Regions from separate parts of the Microbacterium sp. MPR-TSA4 genome, predicted to be linked through region 2. Evidence: predicted binding sites of a transcription regulator. Region 2 holds the regulator's gene; the other holds the start of a gene.

Region 1 (7,100 bases), on a different contig from region 2:
GGCCGAGTTCGGCGACCGGCGGGTGCTCGACACCCCGCTGGCGGAGTCGGGCATCGTCGGCACGGCGATCGGTCTCGCGATGGCGGGTTTCCGGCCGATCGTGGAGATCCAGTTCGACGGCTTCGTCTTCCCCGCGTTCGACCAGATCACGACACAGCTCGCGAAGCTGACGAACCGGCACGAGGGCGCGCTGCAGATGCCCGTCGTCATCCGCATCCCCTACGGCGGCCACATCGGCGCGGTCGAGCACCACCAGGAGAGTCCGGAGGCGTACTTCACGCACACGGCGGGCCTGCGGGTCGTGTCGCCGTCGACGGCGAACGACGCGTACTGGATGATCCAGGATGCCGTGCGCTCCCCCGACCCGGTGATCTTCCTCGAGCCCAAGGCGAAGTACTGGATGAAGGGCGACGTCGACGTCGACGAGCGGCCGCTGCCGTTGCACGCCTCGCGCCTCGTGCGCCGCGGCACCGACGTCACGCTCGTCGGCCACGGCGCGATGGTGACGACGCTCCTGCAGGCCGCCGCCCTCGCCGAGAGCGAGGGCACGTCGTGCGAGGTGATCGACCTGCGCTCGCTGTCGCCGATCGATTACGGCCCCATCCTCGACTCGGTGCGCCGGACGGGCCGCATGGTCTACGCGCAGGAGGCACCGGGATTCACCTCGGTCGGCTCTGAGGTCGCGGCGACCGTCATGGAGCGCGCGTTCTTCGCGCTCGAGGCGCCCGTACTGCGCGTGTCGGGCTTCGACGTGCCGTTCCCGCCCGCCAAGCTCGAGGGCACGTACCTCCCGGATGCCGACCGCATCCTCGAGGCCGTGGACCGCGCCCTCGCCTACTGAACGTCCGCCGCGAAGGAGAACCACGACATGAGCGAGCAGATCTTCCACCTGCCGGACGTCGGTGAAGGACTCACCGAGGCCGAGATCGTGCAGTGGCGCGTCGCGCCCGGTGACGCCGTCGAGGTCAACGACGTGCTGGTCGAGATCGAGACCGCGAAGTCGCTCGTCGAGCTGCCCTCGCCGTTCTCCGGCACCGTGGGCGAGCTGCTCGCGCCCGAGGGGCAGACCGTCACGGTCGGCGCGGCGATCATCACCATCGCCGGCGGCGCGGGGGATGCCGCGGCATCCGCTCCCGCCCCGGCCGAGCAGGCCGCGGCATCCGACGACGACGGCGGTGCGGTGCTCGTCGGCTACGGCACGGGTGCCGGGGCCACCTCCCGCCGCAAGCGCCCCGCCGAGCGGGGCGAGACGGTGCGGGCGTCGGTCGGCGTGGTCGCCAAGCCGCCGGTGCGAAAGCTCGCGCGCGACCTCGGGGTCACGCTGTCGGAGGTCACCCCGACCGGTCCCGCCGGGGAGGTCACCCGCGACGACGTCGTGCGCCACGCGGAGCAGGCGAGCGTCTTCCGCAACATCGCGACGCCGGTCGCTCCCGCCGAGCGCGAGCAGACGATCCCGGTCTCCGCGCCGGCGCCCGCCGCTCCGCCCGTGGGCGAGCGCGAGGAGGCGATCCCGGTCAAGGGCGTGCGCAAGGCCACGGCATCCGGCATGGTGCGCTCCGCCTACACGGCGCCCCACGTCTCGGTGTGGACCGACGTCGACGCGACCCGCACGATGGAGCTCGTCAAGCGGCTGAAGGCCTCGCCCGACTTCGCCGACATCAAGGTGTCGCCCCTGCTGATCATGGCGCGCGCCGTGATCTGGGCGGTCCGGCGCACGCCCCTGATCGGCGCCGCGTGGATCGACAAGGAGGACGGCTCCGCCGAGATCCGCGTGCGCAACTACGTCAACCTCGGCATCGCCGCCGCGACGCCCCGGGGCCTGCTCGTGCCGAACATCAAGGACGCGCAGGACCTCAACCTCCGCGAGCTCGCGAAGGCGCTCGAGAAGCTGACGCTGACCGCGCGTGAGGGCAAGACGACCCCGGCCGACCAGCAGGGCGGCACGATCACGATCACGAACATCGGTGTGTTCGGGATGGATGCCGGGACCCCGATCATCAACCCGGGGGAGTCCGGCATCGTCGCGATGGGCACGATCCGCCAGAAGCCGTGGGTCGTCGACGGCGAGGTGCGTCCGCGGTTCGTGACGACGGTCTCGGGCTCGTTCGATCACCGCGTCATCGACGGCGACGGCATGAGCCGGTTCATCGCCGATGTCGCGTCGATCCTCGAGGAGCCCGCGCTGCTGCTCGACTGATCGAGCGGGCCGGCTGCGCCACAATGAAGGCATGCTGAGCGTCTTCGTCGCCGCGCTCGCGGCGCTCGTCCCGATCACGAATCCGATCGGCGCGGTCGCCGCCTACGCGGGGCTGGCGGCGCATCTCGACGAGGCGGACCGCCGCCGGCAGTCGTGGCTCACGGGCGTCTACGTCGCGGTGATCCTGACCGTCTTCGCCCTTCTCGGCACGCTGATCCTCGAGTTCTTCGGCATCTCGCTCGGGGCGCTGCAGATCGCGGGCGGCCTGGTCGTGATGCACGCCGGGTTCGGCATGGTCGTGCCGCGCGCTCTGGGGGCGGGGGCCTCGGATGCCGAGAAGGAGCACGCCGCGACGAAGACGGACATCAGCTTCTCGCCCATGGCGCTGCCGCTGATCGCCGGCCCGGGCGCGATCGGGGTCGTCGTCGGTCTCGCGGCGCGCAATCCCGGCATCCTGGACCGCGTCGCGATCGTCGCGGCCGTGCTCGTCATCGCCGTCGCGATCGCGGTGCTGCTGCGCTACGGGACGCCCCTCACCGAGAAGCTCGGTGCGACGGGCGTCGGCGCCATCACGCGCGTGATGGGCTTCCTCATCCTCGCGATCGGCGTGGAGATCCTCGTGCACGGTCTCGCGGCGGCGCTTCCGGGCCTCGCGTGAGCGGACCGTATCGATGTCGCTCTTGAGTGTTTCGAATGTTTGTTCTATAGTGGGGTGAAGAAACCCCGCGCGTGCCCACCTTCTGTTGCGGGTCCTGTCCTCCGGTCGTGGCCGGGTCAGGGGTGATGATGCACGCGCTGACGAGTACCCGTGAGGGTGATACGACCTGGCCCGGGTTGGATGCCGTGGTGACCGGTGTCGTGGATGCGCGGCGTCGGGCGGCTGCCGCGCAGGCCGCCGAGGCGAGGCTCCTGGCCGACGCGGTGGAACTGGTCGCGGAACGGACGGCGTTGCTCAGGCAGGAGGCGCAGCAGCGGGGTGGGTCGGTGCGGGTGTCGGATGCGGATCTACCGTTGCGGGAAGTCGCTCTCGAGCTCGCGATGGCGTTGCGGGTGTCGGATCGGGGTGTGCAACGGCGGATGTCGGAGGCGTACCTGTTGACGACCCTGTTCCCGCGGACGCTTGAGGTGTGGGCCAGCGGGGAGATCGATGCCGGTCACGCGTGGGCGATCAGCCGCACCGGCACGATGTTGACGACCGAGGAGGACCGGGCACGGTACGAGACCCTCGCTCTGGAGGCGGCCCGGTCGGAGTCGCCTGCGCGGATGACTGCGGCGGCGAAGGCGATCGCGGCGACCATCGACCCTGCCGCGTTCACCGAGGCCGCGCAGCGCGCGTATGAAGAACGCTCCGTCCGGTTGTTCCCTCTCGACGATGGGATGGCCAGACTCATCGCGGATCTTCCCGCACCCCTCGCACACGCCATCCACGACACCCTGACCGCCCGGGGCCGGGCGATCCTCGACCAGCCCGACGAGGACATCGACGACGACGCGGATGCCACCGACGCAGATGCCCTCGCCGATGCCGACACGCTCATCACCAGCCCCGTCCGCCCCACCGGCGTGACCTGCACGACCACGACCACGGCCACGGCCACGACCGCCGCGAAAGACTCCCGCACGCTGGCGCAGGTGCGTGCGGACATCCTCACCGACCTGCTCCTGACCGCCACCGCGTCCACCCGAGCCACCGGCGCCGGTATCGAGACGGTGACGGCGCAGATCCAGGTGACGGTCCCCGCCCTCACCCTCGCCGGTGACCCGAACAGCGGCCCGCCCCTCCTCACCGGGTACGGGCCCATCGACGCGGGGCTTGCCCGCCGGTTGGCAGGGCTCGCACCCGGCTGGGATCGCGTGTTCACCGACCCGACCACCGGCATCCCCGTCGCCGTCGACCGCTACCGACCCAGTGCGGAAATCCGCCGCTACCTGGCTGCCCGGGATGAGCGCTGCCGCACCCCTGGCTGCACCCGCCCCGCCCACCGGTGCGACCGCGACCACACCACCGCAGCCGCAGAAGGCGGCCCCACCGCACCCGACAACCTCGCCCACCTGTGCCGCCGCCACCACACCGTGAAGCACCACACCGCCTGGCAGATCCGACACCTCGGCGGCGGCACCCTCCAGTGGACCTCACCGGCCGGACGCCACTACGAAGACCACCCACCCAGCCTGGTGAGATTCGTCCCCGAACCCACCACGCCGGCCGACCCGCCACCCTTCTGAGGCGAGGGCCTTCCCGACGTGCACGACCGCGATCGACATCACGCACGCGGGCGCGCGGGCGGGCGGCGGCGTCACCGCGCATCCCGACTCTCCGTCCGGCGTCAGCGCGGACGCGAGACCGTGCGAAAGCCCGCGTTGCCCATCGACGAGTCCGGCGTGTTCTGCGAGCGCGCCGAGTTCCGGTAGCGGTTGCAGTACGAGACGTGGCACAGATAGCTCCCGCCGCGCAGGACGCGGGAGGTGCCGGTCGCAGGCCCCGGCGGGTCGACCCGCGGCGAGCGCGCGTAGTAGTCGGGGTCGAACCAGTCTGCGCACCACTCCCAGACGTTGCCCACGGGCTGCCACAGGCCGTAGCCGTTGGGGGCGAACGAGCGCACCGGGGCGGTCGTGAGATAGCCGTCGTCCATCGTGTTCACGCGGGGGAACTCGCCCTGCCAGATGTTCACGGGCCAACCGTCGGTCCCGGGTTCGCGCTCCCCCCAGGGGTACTTCTCGGACTCCCGCCCGCCGCGAGCGGCGTACTCCCACTGCGCCTCGGTGGGCAGCGCGCGTCCGGCCCAGTCGCAGTAGGCGATCGCGTCGTTGAAGCTCACGTGGACGACCGGGTGGTCGGGCAGATCGTCGACCGTCGACGCGCGCCCTCCGGGATGCCGCCAGTCGGCCCCGCGCACGCCGATCCACCAGGGCGTTCCCGGCGCCCTGCCCAGCACGTCCTCCGCGGGGGCGGCGACCGCGAGGTGGAACACGGCGGAGAAGCCGAACGCCTCCGCGTCGGTGACGTAGCCGGTCGCCTCCACGAAGGCCGCGAAGGACGCATTGGTCACGGTGGTCGCGTCGATGTCGAACGCGTCGAGCTCGACGGCGTGCACCGGGGTCTCGCCGTCGCCGACGTTCGCATCGCCCGACGAGTCGCCCATCAGGAACGCTCCCGCCGGCACGTGGATCTGTTCGATGTCGTGGGCGGCGGCCCTCGCCGAACCGTCGTCCGCACGGCGCACGGGGCCGAGCGCGACGAACGCGTCGCGTCGCGGTCCTCCGCACGAGCAGTTCGGCCCGCACGACCCGCCGTCCTGTCCCGTCGTCATGGTGCCCCCGGTGTGTGCTGTGCGGCCAGGACGAGGACGGCGACGATCGCGGTGACGCCACCGCCGGCGACGAGCCCGGCCAGGACGAGCGTCAGCATCCCGACCGTGGGCACGACGCGATTGGCGGTCAGCTCGCGATACGTGTGCCGGAACCGTCGTTCGCTCAGGAGGTGGAGGGCGACGGCGGTGGCGATGATCGCGAGCGGGACCGGCAGCGCCCAGGGGCCGAGCGCGGACGGCAGCAGCCGCAGCGCGATGAGCCCCGCTCCGCCGATCGTGAGGAGGGTGCGCCGCCACGCCAGCAGCGTCCGCTCCGGCTGGAGCCCAGGGTCGAAGATCTCGGTCATGGCGATTCAGGCGATGAGGAGCCCGAGCACGATCAGCACGGTCACCACGGCGAGGACCACCGCGAGGGGGAGGGCGACGACGGGTACGGGCAGGGGCGTCTGCTGCCGCATCGCCCTCTCGGCCCGGCCCCAGCCCACCCACGCCAGCAGCGGCAGCGCGGCTCCGGCGGTGAGGAGGATGAGGGAGGCCGTCAGGCGCAGAACGGGATGCAGCGGAAGCCCGAGCGCTTCCAGTGCCACCCCGCCCGCGATGAGAGCGAGCGACGTGCGGATCCAGGCGAGGAACGTCCGCTCGTTCGCGAGGGTGAACCGGGGGTCGGGCTCCGTACCGTGCCGGTAGATCCACCGGAGGGTCCGGCCTGCGCGCGGGTTCACCTGGTCTCGCCTTCTGCCGGATGCCGCGTGGTCTGTCTCTCCGAGAGGACGTAGGGCAGCGTCGCGTGCGGGGGATTGCGGCCCGCGATCAGCTGGGACAGGTGTTCGACCAGCGCCTCGCCGCTGGCTTCGGCCGTGACGCCGATGGTCGACACCGCGGGCGTGACGAGCTCGGCCAGTCCGACCTGCTCGCACGCGATGATGGCCAGGTCGTCGGGCACGAGGCGACCGCAGTGGTGCGCCGCGCGCACCGCACTGAGCGCGAGCGGTACGGTGCCCGCGATGATCCCGTCCGCCGGCGTGCTCGCTGACAGTTCGCGCAGCACGAGCTGGGTGGAGGTCGCGTCGGAGTACTGCGTCTGGAGGACGACGGCATCGAGGCCCGCTCGTTCGACCGCGGCGCGGTAGCCGGCTGCCCACCGCGCACCCACGTAGGTGTCGGCGTCGCCGATGAGCAGGATCGGCCGCCGCGACCCGTTCTCGATGAGCCGGGTCGTGGCCGCGTCGGCGATGGACGTGAAGTCCACCCCCACGCCGAACAGGTCGTCTTCGGGGAGGCGGCCGGAGATGACGATCGGCGTTCCGCCGGCGCGGGTCTCCGCGATGACAGCGCCCGCGCGGGAGCGCGACACGTCGTCGCCCGTGGAGATCACGATCCCGTCGACGCCCTGACGAGGAAGCTGACGCAGGAACGTGATGAGCCGCTCCTCGCTGTGATCGAGATCGCAGAGCAGCACGTTGAGGCCGCGTGCCTCCGCGGCGCGCGCGACCGCTTTCGCGACGGCGCTCTGGAACGGCTGCGACGCATCGCCGACCAGCAGTGCGATGGTGTCGAAACGTCCCGTGCGCAGGCCGCGGGCGCGGCTGCTC
Region 2 (7,100 bases):
GCCGCGTCGACCGCCACCGCGGAGGGGATGCTGCCCGAGCAGGTCGACGGGCATCTGCTCGCGCCCGGGTACCGCCAGGAGTGGCTCGAGCGATGGGGGCCGGTCGCGACCCCGCTGCTGTGGAGTCATGCGATGGTGCTGCGCCTGGCCGTCGAGCTGGGTGTCGACCGGGGGGAGCTCGCGGCATGATCCGTCATCGTCCCTCCGGGTCCGGGCATCCCTACTCCGACGACACCGAGCAGCGCAGTCCGGTGCAGCCGGTGGCGGGTGAGCCGCTGCGCCTCGGCGTGCGCACGTCGGGAGACATCGACGCGGTCACGGTCGAGCTGCGGGTGGACGGCGCCGACGCGGTGATCCTCCCGCTCGCGCGCGTCGCCCGGTCGTCGCGCGGACAGGCCGTCGACGGCGGGCACCTCGCCTCGGCCCAGGCGCGCACCGCGCGGGCCGCGGGCGGATGGCAGGTGGAGCTTCAGGCTCCGCCGGCCGGCAGCGTGTTGCGCTACCGGTTCGCCGCCGCCGGCACCGACCGCGGCGGCTCCACCCGCTGGTTCGAGACTCGGGTCGCGGCGTGGCGCGACGCGGATGCCGCGGCGCTCGCGGTCGAGGGGACCGCCGTGGACGTCGTGCCGGGCACGCTCCAGGTGCTCGACGACGGCGAGCGGATCCACCGCCTGCGCTTCGCCCTCCCGCTCGCGCCGGGGGAGCACGTCACCGGATTCGGTGAACGCTACGACGCGCTCGATCACCGCGGGGCGCAGTTGGACGCCGTCGTGTTCGAGCAGTACAAGAGCCAGGGGGCGCACCGGCGCACCTACCTGCCCATGCCGTTCGCGCACGTCGTGGGCGGCGCCGGCTGGGGGCTGCACGTGCGGACGTCGCGTCGCGTGTGGTTCGACATCGGAGAGCAGGTCTCCGATCGCCTGGTGATCGAGGCCGACGTGGATGCCGCCTCCGGCGCGCCGGCCGCGCTCTCGCTCGCCCTGTACACGGGCGATCCCACGACCGTGCTCGACGCCTTCCTCGCGGAGACCGGACGCCCCCGCGTCCTTCCGGACTGGGTGTTCGGACTGTGGGCCAGTGGCAACGAGTGGAACACGCAGGCCGAGGTGGAGCGCCAGATGGCGCTCCACCGTGAGCACGACATCCCCGTGCGCAACGTGGTGATCGAGGCATGGAGCGACGAGAAGAGCTTCACGATCTTCCGCGACGCGCAGTACGCGGTGCGCGAGGACGGCGGCCCGATGCGCTTGGCCGACTTCACCTTCCCCGCCGACGGCGCCTGGCCCGACCCGAAGGGCATGGTCGACGCGCTGCATGCGCACGACGTGCGTGTGCACCTGTGGCAGATCCCGCTGCTCAAGCTCCGCCCGCATCCCACCGGCCAGGCGGCCGCGGACGCGCGCGCCGCGCTCGCCGAGGGCGTCGTCATCCGGGAGAGCGCTCCGGACGGGACGCTGCGGCCGTACCGCAACCGCGGGTGGTGGTTCCCGCTCTCGCTCATGCCCGACCTCACCGACGAGCGTGCCGCCGCGTGGTGGACCGAGAAGCGCCGCTACCTCGTGGAGGAGGTCGGCATCGACGGCTTCAAGACCGACGGCGGCGAGCACGCGTGGGGCGAGGATCTCGTCTACCTCGACGGCTCGTCCGGCGACGTCGCCAACAACCGCTTCCCCGTGGCGTACGCCGCCGCGTACGGTCGGCTGCTGGAGTCGGCGGGCAAGGCTCCCATCACCTTCAGTCGCGCCGGCTTCACCGGCTCACCCGCGCACGGGGCGTACTGGGCGGGAGACGAGAACTCCACGTGGGAGGCGTTCCGCTGGTCGATGTTCGCGGGGCTCTCCGCGGCATCCTGCGGGATCGTCTACTGGGGCTGGGACATCGCGGGCTTTTCCGGTCCCATCCCCGACGCGGAACTGTACGTGCGGGCGATGGCGGCGAGCGTGTTCGTGCCGATCATGCAGTACCACTCCGAGTTCAACCACCACCGGCTGCCTTCCAACGACCGCACGCCGTGGAACATCGCCGAGCGGACGGGCGACGAGGCGGTGATCCCCGAGGTGCGCGCGCTCGTCCGGCTGCGCGAGCGCCTCGTGCCGTACCTCGCCGAGGCGGCGGCGCGCGCCGTCTCCTCGTCGGTGCCGATGATGCGCCCCCTGTACTTCGACCACCCGACCGATGCGGCCGTGTGGCGGCATCCGCTGCAGTGGATGCTGGGCAGCGACCTGCTCGTCGCCCCCGTGCTCGAGCCCGGGGCGCGGGAGTGGCCGGTGTACCTGCCGTCCGGATCGTGGGTCGAGGCGCGCACCGGCGCGGCGCTGACCGGCGGACGCGTGGTCACCGTCGACGTGTCGGCGCGGGACGCCGTCCCGGTGTTCGTCCGCGCCGAGGCGTGGGTCGCCTTGGCGCCGGTCCTCGCACCGGAGCGGGAGCCGCACCGCGACGAGGACTGAGACCGTCTCTCACACGGTGGGCTCGTCGGCGGCCGCCTCGTCCGTGCGGTGAGCCCACCGGTGGGCCACGCGTCGGCGCAGCGCCACGGCGCGCGGCGACGCGCCGGCGAGCCAGCCCGCTCCGACGAGGACGAGAGCCACGATGAGCACCACCACGGCCGTGCCCACGGCGCCGGCGAGGAGCCGGTCGTAGATCGCGAGCGCCGCGGCGGAGGAGAAGTCCGCCTGCGTCGCGGAGGACGCCACCCACGGGCGGCCGACCTCCGCGGCGATCAGCAGGATCGCCGACCCGATCCCCGCGGCGATGCCCGCCCGGGCGAGAGCGGCGGCGCGGCGTCGCGCGAGCACGACCCCGCCGATGAACAGCACGGCCGTGACCACCGGCATCCACCCGCCGAGAGCGACGCCGACGGCGTAGCCCGTCCGGATCGCCGAAAGGGTGTCACCCGAACCGATGATCACGACGTGGTCGACTTCGGGGATGAACGGAGCCAGCGGAGCGCCCTGCGCGACGAGGCGCTCTTCGACGGCCGCGACGATCGCGCCGATCTGGATGCCGAGGCCGTCGGCCGTCTGCACGACGACGCCGCCGCCGTCGGAGGTCGCCGCGACGGTCAGCGCCCGATGGGAGCGGCGGACGACCTGCTCCCAGACGGTGCTGAACGCGTCCGAGCGCACGGCGTCGGCCACGGCGACGTGCACGAGCTGCTGCAGCGCCGTCGCCGCCGGGCCTTCCAGGCGCCGCAGCGCCTGCGCCGCGCGGTCGCCCATGCCGAGGTCGATCAGGCCGTCGATGACCGTGCCGGTCAGCGCCGCCGTGTCGAGCCGCTCATCGATCGCCGTCGTCGATGCCGCGATCACGGCGTCCTGGACCTCGACGGCCTGCGACAACGGCGCGAGGGTGGCCGTGAACGCGTCCTCGTCGACGAGCTGCGTCCGCGCCCATCCGCTGACGATCGACAGGGGCAGCAGGACCGCCGCGACGACGATCACCGCCGTCGACGCCACCCCGCGCGCGGTGGCCATCCTCAGACGGCGCGCAGAACCGCGACGACGCGGCCGAGCACCACGGCGTCGTCGCCGAGGATCGGTTCGAACGCGGAGTTGCGGGGGAGCAGCCACGTGTGGCCGTCGCGCTGGCGGAAGGTCTTGACGGTGGCCTCGCCGTCGAGCATCGCCGCCACGATCTCGCCGTTGTCCGCCGTCGGCTGCGAGCGCACCACGACCCAGTCGCCGTCGCAGATGGCGGCGTCGATCATCGACTCGCCGCTGACCTTGAGCATGAACAGGTCGCCCTTGCCCACGAGCTGTCGCGGCAGCGGGAAGATCTCCTCGACCTGCTGGTCGGCGGTGATCGGCACGCCGGCGGCGATGCGGCCCACGAGCGGCACGAGGGCGGCATCGCCGAGGGCGGGCGCGAGGTCGGCGGGGTTCTCCGCGGCCGCGCCGGGCAGGTCGATGAGCACCTCCATCGCGCGGGTCTTGCCCGCGTCGCGGCGCAGGTAGCCGCTGAGCTCCAGCTGGTTGAGCTGATGGGTCACGCTCGACAGCGACTTCAGTCCTACGGCATCGCCGATCTCGCGCATGCTCGGCGGGTAGCCGTGGCGGGCGATGGAGGTCTGGATCACCTCGAGGATCTTCAGCTGCTTGTCGCTGAGGCTCTTCCGCCTGCGTGTCTGAGGCTTCTCGGCCATGTCGCGCGCTCCTTCGATCGCGTCCCCCCGAAGGCGTCGCCTTCGAATGTCGGAGGTAGGTGATGGGGTCGTCTTGTCGAAACCGTATCCGGTCTTCGCAGCCTCGACCGGCACGCGCCCGCGTGTCGCCTTCGATTCATCTGCGAGAACCGTGTGCTTGACACCCGAACACCATCGAAGATACATTCGGAAGAGAGATTCGCATCCGGCCCTCCCGGCCGAGGATCGGATGCGAATCTCTCGACACCCGGAGACACCCGTCCTGAGGAGGAACCCATGACCACGATCGACATCCTCGGCGCCTCGCCCCGCGGCCGTCTCGTCGCGGCGACCCCGATGACGACTGTCCGCGCGACGAACGCCCGCACGACGAACGCCCCGACGCGACTGCGTCTCACGGCACGGGGTCGGCGGGTCCTTGCGCTGCTCGCCTCCGTGCCCGCGGTGATCGCCCTCAGCATCGCGATCCTGTCCGGTGGCGGCGCGCTCGCCTCGAACGAGAACGGCTCCGGGGTCTCCTTCGCCCACGTCACGGTGCAGCCCGGTGACACGCTCTGGTCGATCGCGCACGCCGTCGCGCCCGATGCCGATCCGCGCGACGTGGTCGACGCGATCATGCGGCTGAACGCGCTGCCGTCGGGAAGCCTCGATATCGGCCAGAGCGTCGCGATCCCGGCGGAGTACAGCGCCGGGCGCTGATGCTCCCGGCGCCGGGAGCCCTCTCGGGGCGCCGCGCCGTGCAGTGCGCCGTCTACGATGTTCAGGGTGAGCGTCCGACTCGATGACCTTCCCCTCCGCGACGATCTGCGCGGGCTGACACCCTACGGGGCGCCTCAGGCGCCGCTGCCGGTGGCGCTGAACGTCAACGAGAACACCCACCCGGTGCCGGAGGACGTCGCCGACGACATCCTCGACAGCGTCGCGCGCGCGCTGCGCGAGGTGAACCGGTACCCCGACCGGGAGTTCACGGCTCTGCGCGAGGGATTCGCGGAGTATCTGGGTCACGGCCTGTCGGCGGCTCAGATCTGGGCCGCCAACGGGTCGAACGAGGTCCTCCAGCACCTGCTGCAGGCCTTCGGAGGTCCGGGACGCACCGCCTTCGGCTTCGCTCCCACCTACTCGATGTACCCGCTGCTGACGCGGGCGACGGGGGCGACCTACGCGCACGGCACCCGGGGCGTCGACTACACCCTCGCCCCGGAGGACGCCGCTGCCCAGATCGAGCGCGCCCAGCCGGACATCGTCTTCCTCTGCGCGCCGAACAACCCGACCGGCACCCCGCTCGGCCTCGACGTCATCGAGGCGGTGTACGACGCGGCGCCCGGCATCGTGATCGTCGACGAGGCGTACCAGGAGTTCGCGCCGCGCGATTCGCGCTCGGCGCTCACGCTCCTGCCCGATCGTCCGCGTCTGGTGGTGTCGCGCACCATGAGCAAGGCCTTCGCGTTCGCGGGTGCCCGTGTCGGCTATCTCGCCGCCGACCCCGCCGTGATCGACGCCCTGCGCCTGGTGCGCCTCCCGTACCACCTCAGCGCGCTCACCCAGGCCGCCGCGACCGCGGCGCTGCGGCACGCGCCCGCGATGCTCGCGATGGTCGACGACATCGTCGGTCAGCGCGACCGCATCTCGGCGACCCTCGACGCGCTCGGCTACCGCCCGTTCGAGAGCTGGACGAACTTCGTCCTCTTCGCGGGCGTGGAAGACCCGGCCGCCACGTGGCAGGCCCTCTACGACCGGGGCGTCCTCATCCGCGACGTCGGCATCCCGCACAGCCTGCGGGTGACGGCCGGCACCGAGGAGGAGTCGACCGCGTTCCTCGACGCGCTCGCCTCGCTGGGCCCGGGCGGAGCCACCGCGCGCTAGCGCGCGCCGGTAACACGCGGAAGCGGTCGCGCGGGCGCTCGGTAGACTCGGCGCATGAGTACTTCTGCCCCCCGCACCGCCTCCCTCCGGCGCGCGACGAGCGAGTCCACGATCGAGCTCGAGCTCGATCTCGACGGGTCGGGGCAGAGCCGCATCGACACGACGGTCCCGTTCTTCGATCACCTGCTCACCGCGTTCGCGAAGCACTCGCTCACCGATCTGACGGTGCGCGCCTCCGGCGACACCCACATCGACGCCCACCACACCGTCGAGGACACGGCGATCGTGCTCGGCCAGGCGATCCGGCAGGCGCTGGGCGACAAGAGCGGCATCTCGCGCTACGGCGACGCGCTCGTGCCGCTCGACGAGGCGCTCGCGCAGGCCGTCGTGGACATCAGCGGACGGCCCTACCTCGTGCACACGGGGGAGCCCGTCGGCTTCGAGCACCACCTCATCGGCGGCCACTTCACCGGCTCGCTCGTGCGCCACACCTTCGAGGCGCTGGCGTTCAACGCCGGGCTCACGGTGCACGTGACGGTCCTCGGCGGGCGGGACCCCCACCACATCGCCGAGGCGGAGTACAAGGCGTTCGCCCGAGCGTTCCGCCAGGCGAAGGCGCAGGATCCGCTCGTGCACGGCATCCCCAGTACGAAGGGAGCCCTGTGACGGACGGCGACGCGCAGGTCGGCACGCGACCGCTGGTCGCGGTGCTGGACTACGGATCCGGCAACGTCCATTCCGCCGTCAAGGCGCTCGTCGCCGCCGGGGCGGACGCGCGGCTGACGGCGGATCGCGGGCTGATCCAGGATGCCGCGGGCCTCGTGGTGCCCGGAGTCGGCGCCTTCCGTGCCGTGATGGACGCGTTGCGCGCGACCCGCGGCGACGAGATCATCGAGCGGCGCCTCGCCGGCGGCCTGCCCGTGCTGGGGATCTGCGTCGGCATGCAGGTGCTGTTCGAGCACGGGGTGGAGCGCGGCGAGGAGACCGAGGGGCTCGGCGAGTGGCCGGGCGCGGTCACCGAACTCGACGCCCCGGTGCTGCCGCACATGGGGTGGAACACGGTGCGCGCGGGGGAGGGGACGACGCTGTTCCG

Evidence for each region. The regulator LexA, encoded in region 2, represses DNA repair genes until DNA is damaged. The targets are predictions, from matches to a motif close to TCGAACANNTGTTCGA.
Region 1: AC1Q49_RS03730 (HNH endonuclease signature motif containing protein) is a predicted target of LexA. The motif match lies at 2,887-2,902, and genes of this name have one in related genera.

Annotation. Positions count from the first base shown of each region.
Region 1 covers NZ_JBXAFF010000004.1:40,862-47,961, forward strand. Annotated here, with positions in the region: gene AC1Q49_RS03715 (alpha-ketoacid dehydrogenase subunit beta) at 1-841, shown strand, start outside; gene AC1Q49_RS03720 (dihydrolipoamide acetyltransferase family protein) at 869-2,197, shown strand; gene AC1Q49_RS03725 (MarC family protein) at 2,229-2,855, shown strand; gene AC1Q49_RS03730 (HNH endonuclease signature motif containing protein) at 2,963-4,423, shown strand; gene AC1Q49_RS03735 (formylglycine-generating enzyme family protein) at 4,525-5,508, opposite strand; gene AC1Q49_RS03740 (DUF202 domain-containing protein) at 5,505-5,855, opposite strand; gene AC1Q49_RS03745 (YidH family protein) at 5,862-6,230, opposite strand; gene AC1Q49_RS03750 (LacI family DNA-binding transcriptional regulator) at 6,227-7,100, opposite strand, start outside.
Region 2 covers NZ_JBXAFF010000006.1:57,118-64,217, forward strand. Annotated here, with positions in the region: gene AC1Q49_RS05200 (glycoside hydrolase family 15 protein) at 1-189, shown strand, start outside; gene AC1Q49_RS05205 (glycoside hydrolase family 31 protein) at 186-2,450, shown strand; gene AC1Q49_RS05210 (hypothetical protein) at 2,460-3,476, opposite strand; gene lexA (transcriptional repressor LexA) at 3,479-4,144, opposite strand; gene AC1Q49_RS05220 (LysM peptidoglycan-binding domain-containing protein) at 4,421-4,843, shown strand; gene AC1Q49_RS05225 (histidinol-phosphate transaminase) at 4,901-6,007, shown strand; gene hisB (imidazoleglycerol-phosphate dehydratase HisB) at 6,062-6,673, shown strand; gene hisH (imidazole glycerol phosphate synthase subunit HisH) at 6,670-7,100, shown strand, end outside.